DNA from 4 places in the Glaciimonas sp. GG7 genome. Region 1 is predicted to be linked to each of the others. Evidence: predicted binding sites of a transcription regulator. Region 1 holds the regulator's gene; each other region holds the start of a gene.
What was found. The regulator sigma-54, encoded in region 1, starts transcription at its own class of promoters, with help from an activator protein. The targets are predictions, from matches to a motif close to TGGCANGNAANCTGCTTT.
Positions count from the first base shown of each region.

Region 2: ACVBEF_RS11440 (TorF family putative porin) is a predicted target of sigma-54. The motif match lies at 1,086-1,103, and genes of this name have one in related genera.
Region 3: pedF (cytochrome c-550 PedF) is a predicted target of sigma-54. The motif match lies at 1,932-1,949, and genes of this name have one in related genera.
Region 4: glnA (type I glutamate--ammonia ligase) is a predicted target of sigma-54. The motif match lies at 1,843-1,860, and genes of this name have one in related genera.

Region 1 covers NZ_JBRIIQ010000026.1:41,341-45,005, forward strand. The annotation lists gene ACVBEF_RS08745 (DUF4197 domain-containing protein) at 1-147, shown strand, start outside; gene hpf (ribosome hibernation-promoting factor, HPF/YfiA family) at 323-673, opposite strand; gene ACVBEF_RS08755 (RNA polymerase factor sigma-54) at 774-2,261, opposite strand; gene lptB (LPS export ABC transporter ATP-binding protein) at 2,334-3,083, opposite strand; gene lptA (lipopolysaccharide transport periplasmic protein LptA) at 3,085-3,624, opposite strand.
Region 2 covers NZ_JBRIIQ010000041.1:14,108-17,772, forward strand. The annotation lists gene ACVBEF_RS11430 (accessory factor UbiK family protein) at 1-43, opposite strand, end outside; gene ACVBEF_RS11435 (GNAT family N-acetyltransferase) at 141-869, opposite strand; gene ACVBEF_RS11440 (TorF family putative porin) at 1,169-1,999, shown strand; gene ACVBEF_RS11445 (P-II family nitrogen regulator) at 2,011-2,349, shown strand; gene amt (ammonium transporter) at 2,362-3,665, shown strand, end outside.
Region 3 covers NZ_JBRIIQ010000007.1:29,894-33,558, forward strand. The annotation lists gene ACVBEF_RS03445 (hypothetical protein) at 1-356, opposite strand, end outside; gene ACVBEF_RS03450 (substrate-binding periplasmic protein) at 503-1,342, opposite strand; gene pedF (cytochrome c-550 PedF) at 1,421-1,864, opposite strand; gene ACVBEF_RS03460 (sigma-54-dependent Fis family transcriptional regulator) at 2,281-3,665, shown strand, end outside.
Region 4 covers NZ_JBRIIQ010000018.1:27,551-31,215, forward strand. The annotation lists gene ACVBEF_RS06725 (DUF4124 domain-containing protein) at 1-139, opposite strand, end outside; gene glnA (type I glutamate--ammonia ligase) at 270-1,685, opposite strand; gene ACVBEF_RS06735 (formylglycine-generating enzyme family protein) at 2,103-2,945, opposite strand; gene ACVBEF_RS06740 (hypothetical protein) at 2,942-3,665, opposite strand, start outside.

The DNA of each region.
Region 1 (3,665 bases):
CAAGCGGCGACGGTGGAAGGTTATGTCACGCAACGTGCGCTAGATGGCTTGTTTTACATGATCGGGGAGGAAGAGAAGGCGATTCGACGCGATCCGATAGGGGCAGGCAGTGCCATTATCGGGAAGGTGTTTGGGGCGATGAAATAATGATTCGCCGCGCTGGTTGGACCAACTAGCCCTGAAGCCATCGCTGGCAATCTCGATGATATTTAAAATAACAAAGGGCGCATTAACTGCGCCCTTGCTCATTTGTCAGTGTAGTATTTTTTCGTTTGATGGTTGAAAAGACACTTGCGTTGACTATGTCAGATAACCACTACCGTCACGTCGCTGCGGGTAGATCCTCAGGCAAATGTTTGATTGCGGAGTGTTGGTGGTTCTGTAGTTTGTCCTTATATTTAATCACTTGTCGATCGAGTTTGTCGATCAACAAATCAATGGCAGCGTAAAGGTCATGCGCAATGCTCTCGGCATGCAGGTCTTTGCCTTTTACGCGCAGATTAATTTCAGCTTTCTGGCGTTTTTCTTTCTCGGTGATTTTGTCGACTGTCAGGATCACACTAATATCGATGACCTGATCGAAATGGCGCTTGATACGCTCTAATTTGTTTAGCACGTGTTCGCGAATGGCGGGAGTTACGTCGAGGTGATGCCCACTAATTGTGAAATTCATACTGCGCTCCTATCAAGTTTTCGTTGGCGGTTCGGACAGTGATCAATTTGTTGAGTCGACTAGTCAGAACACAGCGACGGTTATGCAAACGAGCAAACAGCTAAAGAGATTTGCGTAAATTGACTGGCGGAATTCTGAGTGCTTCGCGATATTTTGCGACCGTACGGCGAGCAACCACCATACCTTGTTCCGCGAGCATGTCGGCAATCTTGCTGTCAGAGAAAGGGCTTTTAGAATCTTCCGCTCCTATGAGTTGTTTGATCAAAGCCCGTATTGCCGTTGAGGAAGCCTCTCCACCTGCCTCTGTAGCAACATGGCTGCCGAAGAAATACTTTAATTCGAACATCCCGTGAGGGGTGAGCATGTATTTCTGAGTCGTTACACGCGAGATAGTGCTCTCGTGTAATCCTAGTGTATCAGCTATTTCACGCAACACAAGAGGCCGCATGGCGACCGCGCCGTGCGAAAAAAAGTTCCTCTGACGCTCTACAATTGCCTGGGCGACACGGAGGATAGTGTCGAAGCGCTGACGCATATTTTTGATCAACCACTTCGCCTCTTGCAGTTGAGAACCGAGTGATCCTTCGGTTTTGCTTTGCTTAAGAATATTGGCGTAGAGGGCATTAACGCGCAGTCGGGGCATCACGTCATTGTTGAGCATGACTTGCCAGCCATTCTTTGTTTTTCTCACAATCACGTCCGGCACGACATAATCTGAGGCGCTTCCGGCGAAAGTTGCGCCAGGATGCGGATTGCATTGTCTGATAACGACTTGCGCTTCACGTAAATCTTCGTCATCGCACTCCAGCGCTTTTTTGATTTTATTGAAATCGCGTTGGGCAAATAAAGTCAGAAAATTTTGCACAATTGTCAGCGCCAGACGACGCGTGACGAATGGTATTTTTGGAAACGCTTTAATTTGCAGCGCCAGACATTCAGAGGCGTCCCGAGCGCCGACGCCTGTCGGATCAAAACTTTGGACCATCTTCAGCGCCATCGATAATTCGTCGATGTCGATCTCAAGTTGCTCAGGCAGACGTGCGTAGATATCCTCCAGCGACTCTTCCAGGTAGCCGTTCTCATCGACTGCATCAATGATTAATTCGATGAGTGCGCGGTCGCGTTGGAGATCGACTACTTCTTGCATCTGCTTGAGCAAATGTTCGCGCAAGGTTGTGACGCAGGCTTCTAGCTGCGGTCGCGCATCCTCATCGTCGGGTGCCTTGGAGGTACGGGCAACATCGTCAAAACTCCATTCGGTGTCGCCGCTATCTTTATCCTGATTGTTATCGCCGGTATCGGCAACTTCGCTGCTACCTTCTGGCTCGATCGGTGAACTGCTGACTTCGCTGTCCCCCGTCGGGGCATCCATCGTTGACGTCGTTGTGTTAATGGCACCATCAGCCAACAGTCTGACTGAGTTGTCGAGTGGATCGTCGAGACGCTCCAACAGCGGATTCTCGGACAGAATATGTTCCAGTTCCTGATGCAGCTCTAGCGTAGACAATTGCAACAATCGTATCGATTGCTGCAACTGCGGTGTCAGCGCCAGATGCTGGGAGGTACGGAGTTGGAGCGATTGTTTCATGGGCCCTGAGGGTTCCTGGTAGTGCGTTGCCTGCGTTACATGATGAAACTACATGGAAGCTAGATGCCAAAACTACATGCGGAAATGTTCGCCCAGATACACGCGTCGTACAGATTCATCGGCGATGATGTCGTCCGGACTGCCGCTGGCCAACACGCTACCTTGGTTGATGATGTACGCCCGGTCGCAAATGCCGAGCGTTTCGCGCACGTTATGGTCAGTAATCAAGACGCCGATACCGCGTTCTTTCAGAAAACGGACGATGCGCTGAATTTCAATCACGGCAATCGGATCAATCCCTGCGAATGGCTCATCAAGCAGCACGAAGCGCGGATTGGTGGCTAAAGCGCGGGCGATTTCTACCCGTCGTCGCTCACCGCCCGACAGGGACAGTGCCTGACTATCGCGTAGCTTTTCAATTTGTAATTCTTGTAGAAGGGACTCAAGCTTGTCCGAGAGCTCCTGCTTGGTGAGGGCCACGCCGTTCGGGCGCTGAAGCTCAAGCACCGCACGGATATTGTCTTCTACCGTTAGTTTACGAAATACTGACGCTTCTTGCGGCAAATAAGACAAACCAAGCACCGCCCGTTGGTGAATCGGCAAGCGCGAGATATCGACGCCATCAAGATCAATCGCACCGCCATCGGCTGGCACTAGCCCTACGATCATGTAGAACGAGGTCGTTTTACCTGCGCCATTGGGTCCAAGCAGACCAACTACCTCGCCATTTTTGACGTTCAACGATACGTCACGCACGACCTGGCGCGCGCCGTAACTCTTTTGTAGCCCTTTGACAATCAGCGTACTGGAAGCGGTAGTCATCTCATTTCCCTTTCGGTTCGATGACCGCTTTAATACGGCCGCCACCCGGCAAGCTGGTGCCGGAAACATCATTATTGACCGAGTAAAATTCAGCGCGACTATCGTAGGAGATAAATGCGCCATTGACGACATCGGTAGGTTTAGTGCCTTGCAGGCGTCGCATCTGGGCCTTCGAAAACAATTTAACGATTTCGGTTTTGTCGTCGTATTCGATGCGTTCCGCTTCGCCATCGATCCACAAATCAGGGCCGCCGTCGCGCTTTTGGCGGAAGGTCGCCAGTCCGCCCGGTGCCGCGTACAAGACCGCGAATTGGTAACCAGCCGGATCCGTCGTGACGACCACTTTTTCCGCCTTCATGATCAGCGTGCCGCGGGTTAAAATAACATTCCCGGTAAATATTTTGACTTGTTTCACGTCATCTAACGTGAACTGGTTTGCTTCGACATTGGAGGGCTTGGTGGCATCAGCTTTCTCTGCCTGCGCACCTGACATGAAGGTCAGTTGTAGTGCCAGTAGCGATAAAAAAAGAATACGTTTCATAAAAATCCTGGAAATAAATAACGGTATGACGGGGCAGAGCA
Region 2 (3,665 bases), on a different contig from region 1:
TGATCTTGGACTGAATATCTTCAAAAAAATTGGGCTTGTTCATGGTGATGCTCCTGTAAAAAACGTGAGAAATAATACGCGATTGCATGGCGTAGGAATGGAGAAAGACGTGCATCTTAAGCCTATCCCTCAAGACTGTCTTACACCGCCTCAGCGCCGCTTAACAAATTTACCCGGATATCGTTCAAGGATTGCCGTTGCCGCATCGCGTCATCGAAGTTGGCCGGGCTCAGCCAGAGTTCAAAGACAGCCCGTTGCAGCGGCCACGCATGATCGAGCAGAGAAAACCAGGCAGTATCACGATTATGGCCTTTGCTGACGCGATGCTGGCGAAAAATGCCCTCGGGCGTGAAGCCGAAACGCAACGCCGCCCGTTGCGAGCGCAGGTTACGGGTATCGCATTTCCACTCAAGCCGCCGATAACCGAGATCATCGAAGGCGTGGCGGGCCAGCAGATATATCGTCTCCGTTGCTTTACGCGTTTGTTGCATCGCCGCGCTAAACCAGATGTGACCGATTTCGATGCTGCCATGCTCGGGCGCGATGGCGAGGTAGCTGAGGACGCCTTGCGCTTCGCCGGTTTGCCGATCGGTCACCGTAAAAAACAGCGGATCGGTGGTTTTTTCGCAGGCGCTCAACCAAGCGGCAAAGTCATCCTGGTTACCAAAAGGGCCGACCGCCAGATAATCCCATTGACGCGCGTCCGCGGCATCACCGCTGGCGGCCAGATACAGGGCGTCGGCATGCAGTTTGGCGTCCAACGGTGCCAGACGGACAGCTTGTCCTTCTAGCACAACGCCCAAAGGCGCACGTACTGGCTGCCAATCGGGTAAGCAGCCGTCTTCATTTTCCGTCGTTAGTTGTGGCATGTTGCTCCTTGAAGGTCAGTTGGGGAAGTGTGAATTCAACACTTTTGATCAGAGTGTCGTTATTTAATTACCAAAGCACCAAAATAATGCAAAAAAATATTCATTCGCATTAATTCGGTGCGAAACTCCATTGATATTGCTGCAAGACACAAAGTTAAAACAATAAAAACATTATCAATCGACCTTAAAAGACATATTCATTACTTGTTATCGTGTTGGCACGACTCCTGCTAGAGAAAGAATGAACTTTAGTTAATGCCTTTCTTTATTTTTAATATTCATAGCCAACAGGATAGACGATGAAAAATCTGACGTACAAACTGATACTCGCTACAGCAGTAGCCTCGACACTGGTTACCGGTTTTGCCTATGCAGACGATGCCGCTCCCGTAGTTGCTGCCGCCGATGCTGCTGCGCCTGCTGCCGCAGAGCCAGTACCTGACAATGTCATCGCCTATAACATCGGCGCGGTCAATGATTACCGTTTCCGCGGTATCTCGCAAACCCGTTTTGATCCAGCCGTTCAGGGCGGTGTGGATTACACCAATAATCCAACCGGTCTGTATGCCGGTACATGGTTATCGAATATTAAATGGATTAAAGATTCGGTCAATGCTGGCGGCGTCAACGGCAAAGGCAATATCGAGTGGGATCTGTATGCAGGTCAGCGCGGCGATTTGCCGTTTGGCTTTACGTATGATGTCGGCGGTTTGTACTACTACTATCCGGGTAACAATCTGAACCTGGTTGCCAAGAATGCAGATACGTTCGAACTGTACGCCCAACTCGGCTACGGTCCTGGCTACTTCAAATACTCACAAGCACTGACTAATGCTTTCGGCGCGCCGAATAGCAAGAACAGTGCGTATTACGATCTGGGTGCCAATTTCGATGTCGGTTCCGGCATCACACTCGGCTTGCATTTCGGCCACCAGACCATCGCCAACGCTAGCTTCTTCAGCTACAACGACTGGAAAATCGGCGTCACCAAAACCTTTGACAGCCTGTATGGCGTAACGCTAGGCGCAGCTTTTATCGGCACCGATGCCAAGAAGGGTGCGTATGCCGCACCTGATGGCAAGAATCTTGGTAAAAACGGCGTGGTGTTCTCACTCGCAAAAACTTTCTAACTGAGGTCGATATGAAACTGATCACTGCAATTATTAAACCGTTCAAACTTGATGAAGTCCGTGAAGCGTTGTCAGCCATCGGCGTTCAGGGCATCACGGTCACAGAAGTAAAAGGTTTTGGCCGTCAAAAAGGGCATACCGAGTTGTATCGCGGCGCTGAATATGTCGTCGATTTTTTGCCTAAAACAAAAATTGAAGCAGCGGTCGATGATTCCATTTTAGAGCGCGCAGTTGAGGCGATCGAAACGGCAGCACGCACCGGCAAAATCGGAGACGGCAAAATATTCGTCCTCGATTTGCTAGAAGTTATTCGTATTCGTACCGGTGAGACCGGCAAAGATGCAATCTAAGGGACTATCAAAATGACTATTAAAAGAATTACCGCCACGTTCCTCGGGCTGATATTGGCTGCTGGCTTCATGCTGCCAGCCTCTGCCGCCGACGACACTTCCGCTTCTGCTGCTGCCAGCGCGTCAAGCATGGCTGCTGTTGCCGCGCCTGTTGCCGCTGCTGCTGCCGCCGAAGTTAAAGCAACTGTTGCTGCTCCTGCTGCTCCTGCTGCTGCAGCAACGGCAGCAACTGCGGCCGCTCCTGCCGCCGCTGCAACCCCGGCACCAGCAATCCCTAACAAAGGCGACACTGCCTGGATGTTGACTTGTACCGCGTTTGTAATTTTGATGACATTGCCAGGCCTTGGCCTGTTTTACGGCGGCTTAGTGCGCAGTAAAAACATGCTGTCGGTACTGATGCAATGTTTCACCATCTTCTCGCTGGTGATTGTGCTGTGGATCGTCTACGGCTACAGCATCGCGTTCACCGAGGGCAACGATTTCTTCGGGGGCTTCAGTCGATTGTTCCTCTCCGGCATGACACCTGATTCGCTGGCGGCAACGTTCAGCAAAGGTGTAGTCTTGCCAGAATTCGCCTTCGTCGTCTTCCAAGGTGCATTCGCTGCCATCACTTGCGCATTGGTCATCGGTGCCTTTGCCGAACGCGCCAAGTTCTCTGCCATCCTCGCCTTCACAGTCCTGTGGTTCACGTTCTCGTACTTGCCAATCGCCCACATGGTCTGGTTCTGGCCTGGTCCGGATGGCTTCACTGACGCTGCCGCTGCTGCAAAAATGACAGCGACTTCCGGTTGGTTGTTCCAAAAAGGTGCGTTAGATTTCGCTGGCGGTACTGTAGTCCACATTAACGCAGCGGTAGCTGGTTTAGTCGGCGCGTATGTTATCGGCAAACGTGTCGGTTACGGCAAAGAAGCTTTCAAACCGCATAGCCTGACATTGACCATGGTTGGTGCTTCATTGCTGTGGTTCGGTTGGTTTGGTTTTAACGCTGGCTCCGGTCTGGAAGCCAACGGCGGCGCGGCATTGGCCTTCATCAATACCTTAGTAGCTACAGCTGGCGCGGTATTGACATGGAGTCTGGGTGAGTGGGTTGGCAAAGGTAAGCCTTCCATGCTCGGCGGTGCTTCCGGTGCGGTGGCTGGTCTGGTAGTCATTACTCCGGCAGCAGGTTTCGTCGGTGTCGGCGGTGCCCTGGTCATGGGTCTGATTGCTGGTTTCGCTTGTTTATGGGGCGTAACAGGCTTGAAGAAACTCCTCGGTGCAGATGATTCACTGGATGTCTTCGGTGTGCATGGCGTCGGCGGTATCCTCGGCGCGCT
Region 3 (3,665 bases), on a different contig from region 1:
TACAGATCCGGGTGGATTCTGGAACCAGGAGCAATATCAGGTACGTCCATCTTCGGTTGGGTCGGCGTGGCGGGATTGATATCACGTTCTGCTCGTTGTCCAGAAATGTCCGCATTCTTCGAAACCAACGGCACAGTCTGGGAAGGAACAGCTGCGTAAAATCCTGTCCTGAAACTCTGCATTGACTCAGAGCCACGGTTTATCGATTCAGAAGAAGGCTGCAGCAATCCAGATGGCAGTGCCAGCGGGACGTTATTTACACTTGCCACATCCATTGGTTGCTCATTGGAGGAGATGCTGAATTCAGATACCGGATTGCGGCGAACAAGCGTTGGAGATACGGGAGGAGTTGGCATCGGCTACCTTTATATTAAAACGAGGCCGAATTTTATTTTGACGCATCTATTTTTTCGCTCATAAAACAAGCATTCTTTTAGTCGCCAGATCACCCTATCAGGCCAGCTTAAACTTACGCCGGGGCGTTCTTCTCCGGCACCCATCCCTACGGCTTCACGACCTCCACGCCATACTTAGCAAATATCCGCGCCATTTCACCGGAGGCGACCAATGTATCGGTGGCCTCCTGCAATGCACGAGCTAATTCGGTATCGCTCTTCTTGACCGCCATCCCAATCACCCAGCCTTTGGGTGGCAAGCGCTGAAAAGCGACTTCGCTCATGGCAAAATGAGGATCTTTCCCGATGACCGATTCAATTTCCGAACGATTGGCGACGACGCCATCGAGTTCCCCTGCTTTGAGTTTTTCCAGTGCATCAGTGGCGTTCGGAAATATCTTTACGCCGTCCCGAAATTTGCCATCTTCTGCGCCCATGATCAGCATTGCGCCAATCGAAATTTTTTCCGCGCCTATGCTTTTGCCTGCCATCGCATCAAGATTATCGAACACCGACACCTTGCGGATATCCCTGACCAGCCGCACCGTTTCACGATGGTAAGGTGCAAAAATGCTGACCTTGTCATTCTCGTTGATCAAATGGGGATCGACCGGCACATGCATCAACACGTCAGCAGGGCCGTAGCCGAGATAGTGTCCTTTCCAAACCATATTGCGTAAATCGTCACTCAACTCTTCTCCGGCGGGAAACGGCAACAAACTCATTTTCAGACCTAATTTGTTAGCCAGCGCCTGAGCAACATCAATATCAATACCCGCACCGTTGGCTGAAAACGGAGCGAAATCATTGTAGACAGCAACCTTCAATATCCCGGTTTGTTTGATCTTCAAAAAATCATTATCCGCTTGCGCATACGCAGCGTTACCGACACACATCGAAGTCAGCATTAACATCACGGTGAGTACTTTTGAAAAAAGTCTGGTCATGATTCACATCCTGTTTTTTGGTGATGGTGATGGTCCGATGGGCGTCATCCATCGGCTCTTAATTCGCGCCCGTCCTGATCAATTAATCGTGCGCAGCGTTTCAAGATAAGCCTTGATAGACCACATAGCTTCTTGATTGAGGATGCCCTCAAAGGCAGGCATATAGACCGCGCCGTTACGTACTTTCCCATGGCGAATAGAAGTCAGAAAATATTTATCCGTCTCTTTAAAACACGCCTCTTGTTTATCGCCTTTCAGGTCCATGCAGTCACGATCGATTAAGCGTAAATCAGGCGCGATGCCGCCTGATTGGGCCTGCAAGCCATGACAACGGGCACAATTTTCTGCATAGGCGGAGGTACCGATATTAATCGCCTCTTTCTGCCCACGGTAAGGGTTATTGTCCAGCCAGGCAGCGCCTAGTACAGGCAATGTTTTGGTGTCCACAGGTTGCGGCGTGACGTCACCATGTGCATAGACGAACGTAGGACTCATCAATACGGCAAAAGCCAGGCGAACCATGCTGTGGCCAAAAATACGGTGCGATTTTTTCATACCCATCTCCTCAAATTTGAAATATGGGGACACATCCGCAAATGTCATGCCAGGCAAACACCACACCCCGACAACTGTTTTTGTTCTATTTTTGAACAATGCCGATACGCAAGTGCTATATTTAAGAACAGCATAATAATTAATGAGAATATTGCTTGATACAAATAAGACTTATGTATTGCGTTTGATGCCAATACGCCAATGCGGCGTTGTACGCATAACGTCGCAAGAGGTAAATTGCATAAGCCTTCACAAAAACAGCAGGAGACAAAGGCATGCAGCCAACCCACGTCCGCACTCCGGACGCACAATCGAGGGCACTCGACGGCGACCTCAAAAAACAAGCCGTGCGTGGCACGTTTTCTGCTTCTGAAAACCCCATGATGATAGAAGAATCCCGCCAACGCTCGCTAGCGTATGGCCTGTCGGAAATTGAAAAACCAGATTTCAGTCCCCTTACACGCACTGACCTTTCACTATTGCTGGAGCAAAACCGCATCCTGCAAGCGCATGCGTTGCCGGTGATGGAAACGCTCTACGAGCAAATCATCAACACCCACAACATGGTGATCCTGACCGACGTCAACGGTCTGATCGTGCATACGTTGGGCGACGATGATTTTCTTGAAAAAGCCAATCGTGTCGCCCTCCAACCCGGCGTTACCTGGTCCGAGGCCAGCAAAGGCACCAACGCCATCGGCACGGCCATTGCCGAGCAACTGCCGGTACAAATTCATGCCCACGAACACTTTCTGGTCGCCAATCATTTTCTGACCTGCTCAGCCGCACCCATCCTCGATCATCAAGGCAATGTCATCGGCGTGCTTGACGTAACAGGCGATCAATCGAGCTTTCACAAACATACGATGGCCTTGGTGCGCATGTCGGCCCAAATGATTGAGAATCATTTATTTATAGCCGCGTTTCAAGATGCGATCACGCTGCACTTCAATACTCGGCCCGAATTTGTCGGCACGCTGATGGAGGGGATCGTCTCGTTCTCACCTGGCGGTCGCTTTCTGTCTGCGAACCGAACCGGTTTATTCCAGCTTGGCTTGCCGATGTCGGCGTTGCAATCGCACACCTTCAGCTCACTATTCGGCTTATCGGTGGCTTCCCTGTTCGACCATTACAGAACCGCGTCACCGGGATTGCTCAAGCTGTGCATGCCCAGCGGCGTACTCGTGTATGGGCGTGCGCAACTGCATATCGCCAATAGTCCGTTTCACCGCTCAGCCGATTTGGCCCGCGCCGATATTGGCGTGAGTGCAGCTCCCGATACCAGCGACAGCAATGCCAATATAACCCGCGCCAACCAGACCGCACGACGTATGTCCGGCCTGCGCTATCTGAATACCGGCGACCCGCAAGTCGCTGCCTTGATCGAAAAGGTCAACAAAGTCCTAGGGCGTGATATTCCCATTCTGATCATGGGTGAGACGGGAACCGGCAAGGAATTACTGGCGCAGGCCATCCACAACGATTCACCGCGCGCGAGCGGTCCTTTTGTTGCGGTCAATTGCGCGTCCATCCCGGAGACGTTAATTGAGTCAGAATTATTCGGCTACGAAGATGGCGCGTTCACCGGTGCGCGTAAAAAGGGCGCGGTCGGGAAAATTTTGCAAGCCAATGGCGGCACGCTGTTTTTGGACGAAATCGGCGACATGCCGTCGAATCTGCAATCGCGCCTTTTACGCGTCTTGCAAGAGCGCATGGTCACACCATTGGGCAGCACCAAATCGATTACCGTCAATGTCGAACTGATCTG
Region 4 (3,665 bases), on a different contig from region 1:
TGCAGCCTTTGGTGTCACCGGTATTTGTGTACTCTTTGGTGCCATTCGAATTGATACAAAGATAGATATTATCGGCTTGCGCGGCGCTGATGGCACTGAAGGCTGCAACAATGAGCATGCCTGAAATAAGGTGTTTCATAGGTTCTCTTCACAATTCAATGAAGCCGATAGTTTATGTCAAACACTGCACCGACGAAAACAAAAGGACGGGAAAAGTATCCTTTTCCCGTCCTTTTTACACTACCTTAATGCAAATTAAAGTCTGTAATTTACAGCGAGTAGTACATATCAAACTCAACCGGATGCGTCGCCATACGGAAACGTGTGACTTCTTGCATTTTCAGTTCCAGATAAGCGTCGATCATGCTGTCGCTAAATACACCACCGCGGGTCAGGAACTCGCGATCGTTGTCCAGCGCTTCCAATGCTTCTTCCAGTGATGCGCAGACAGTTGGGATCAACTTGTCTTCTTCTGGCGGCAAATGGTACAGATCTTTCGATGCTGCTTCGCCCGGATGGATCTTGTTCTGAACGCCATCCAAACCAGCCATCAGCAATGCTGAGAAGCACAGGTACGGATTCGCCAGTGGATCTGGGAAACGGGTTTCAATGCGACGACCTTTTGGATTCGGCACGTGCGGGATACGGATCGAAGCCGAACGGTTACGGGCCGAATAAGCCAGCTTGACCGGGGCTTCATAGCCTGGGACCAAACGCTTGTAAGAGTTAGTACCTGGATTAGTAATCGCGTTGAGCGCTTTTGCATGCTTGATGATGCCGCCGATGTAGAACAGGGCGAATTCCGACAAACCTGCATAGCCGTCGCCTGCGAACAGGTTTTTGCCATCTTTCCAGACCGATTGGTGCACGTGCATACCAGAGCCGTTGTCGCCAACGATAGGCTTAGGCATGAACGTTGCCGTTTTGCCGTAAGTGTGGGCAACATTCCAGACCACGTATTTCAGGTTTTGAGTCCAGTCAGCGCGCTCAACCAAGGTTGAGAAGCGGGTACCGATTTCGTTTTGACCAGCGCCGGCAACTTCGTGGTGATGGACTTCAACCGGGATCCCGAGGGATTCCAGAATCAGACACATTTCCGAGCGCATGTCTTGGAAGCTGTCGACCGGTGGCACTGGGAAATAACCGCCTTTAACCGTTGGACGATGACCAGTGTTGCCATTTGGCAGCTTGGCACCAGTGCTCCACGATGCTTCTTCGGAACCGATCTTGACGAACGAGCCCGACATATCGGCATCCCAACGGACGCTGTCGAAAATGAAGAATTCTGGCTCCGGACCGAAATAAGCGGTGTCGCCTAAGCCGGATGATTTCAGATACGCTTCTGCGCGCTTGGCGATCGAGCGTGGGTCACGGTCGTAACCTTTGCCGTCGGACGGCTCGATCACGTCACATTGCATAAACAATGTGGTTTCTTCCATGAACGGATCGATATTGGCGGTGTTTGGGTCCGGGATCAGAATCATGTCTGATGCTTCGATACCTTTCCAGCCGGCGATTGAAGAACCATCAAATGCATGACCGGACTCAAACTTGTCCATATCAAAATGGGAAACAGGAACCGTTACGTGCTGTTCCTTGCCTCTGGTATCGGCAAAACGAAAATCAACGAACTTCACTTCGTTGTCTTTTACCATCTTCAAGACTTCTGCGGCCGTCATTGCCATGTAAAACTCCTAGTGTCAGAAAGTAACTGCTAATGTTGTCAAATATGATGCAAAAATTGGGCTGCGGTGCACCGTCGATCTCTCAGGCAAGCAAGAGCGAGACATTCGAACACCGATATAAACATGAAAACGATACAACTGAATTCAACCGAGGATGATAGCAGAATCTATGCCACCATCCGGCGCTATACACAACCTTATGCACGGGGTCTGTCTGGCCCTGTATTTGCTTGTTTTACTGTCTATATCAACAATAAAAATAGTATTCGGCAATGATAGGGACACAGTTATCGACCCATGTTGGGGCGACAAAAAATTAATGCACTTAATAAGTGCATTAAAATTTCAATTAATCATATTTGATCCATTTTGGTGCGCATCTAACCTGACAAATAGATGTCTTCTCTGAACCTATTCCTATTCAAGGCGAACGACCCGAAACCCCAGGTTCGTCGGTGAACCGCGCCACCAGTAATTAACGCGAAATCCCGGACGACACTGCAACAAGGGATTGCCCGCTGCACCGCCGCGAATGCCCGGCGTTTTGCAATCGGCATGAAAGTCACTCGGGTTTTCTACACCCAGCGCACGCAGATCCGGCGGGAAGCAATCTGCCGTCCATTGCCAGACATTACCCACCATATCGTTGAGGCCGTAAGCATTGGGCGGGTAGCTGCCGACCGGGCCAGGAGCTGCGAACTCACCTGATGCATTGCACAGTGCCAGTGTGCTGTCGAAGTCATTACCCCATGGCCAGGTGGTGTTGCTGCCAGCACGTGCAGCGTATTCCCACTGGGCTTCCGTGGGCAAGAAGTAATATTTGCCGGTTTGCGTGCTCAGCCACGCTGCATAGGCCAGCGCTGCGCTCCACGATATGCCGGTTACCGGTAACTGTTCCTTGCCTGCAATGACTTGAAAATGATGATGTTGACGTTCAATGTCGGCACAGCCGTGCGCGCGCGGCACCAGGAATCCAATACCGCTGGCGTCTGTATCTCCAACCGCGTTGAGAAACGCGACGAACTCGTTATTGCTGGCCGCATCTTTAGCGATAGCAAACGGCGTTAAATGCACCTCATGCGGAATATCGCCGATGGATGTAGCGCCGCCGGGCAAGGCGATCATGACGGGGCCAACACGTTGGCCGTCATTGAAGGTATCGCGAAATAATGACAATTCGCGGTTAACTTCTGCAAAGCCGGTGACCGATATTGCCAATAACAAAAGCAGTAACACGGCGTGCGCTGGCCTGGCGCTCATGGCAAAGTAACTTCAGCGGTAATCCCCAAATGGTCCGATACATGATTGCGCCAGGCAACCCATTCTGTGGCCGGGTACACCTGAGCGTTCGCCAAAGTGACCGAGGGCGTATGCACAAAATGATCGTAGGGCTGGCTCAATGCGCCTGCCCGGGTCAGACTACTGAGCAGATTAGGTTCGATGACAGCGCCGGCTACTTTCAGATGATCGAAACCGGGGTCACTGGCTGACATATTCCAGTCACCGCCGATAATGATGTTATGGCCCGCGTCCGGAGGAGGCGTATTACCGAAAGTGGCGGTTTTCAGGTTGGTATAAAACCTGGCGACATTTTCTACTTCAGCACGGCGTCCACTGACCGTCTTGCCCCATACGGCATGGAAATTCCCGATCAGAACCTGCTTGACTATGCTGGAGCCGTCCGGCGTGATGTTAAACAGTAGCGCAACGGGTGGGCGCATATAGTCATCAGGCGGCGTTGCTTGCATCGCGTGATTGGCATAGGCCACAGTAGGGCCGCCGACACGCGGCGTGGTTCGGTACAGGGTGAGGTAATACTCCTTATAAGCATTCTTGCCATAGGGCCCCATAGACACCCAGCCGACGCTCCCCGGAAGGACACTGCATGGTGGCGCGCCGCTGCTATCGGCGACCATGACTTCTTTCATGACTTCTTGCAACACGGTGATATCTACGGTCGCCATTTTGATGTTTAACTCC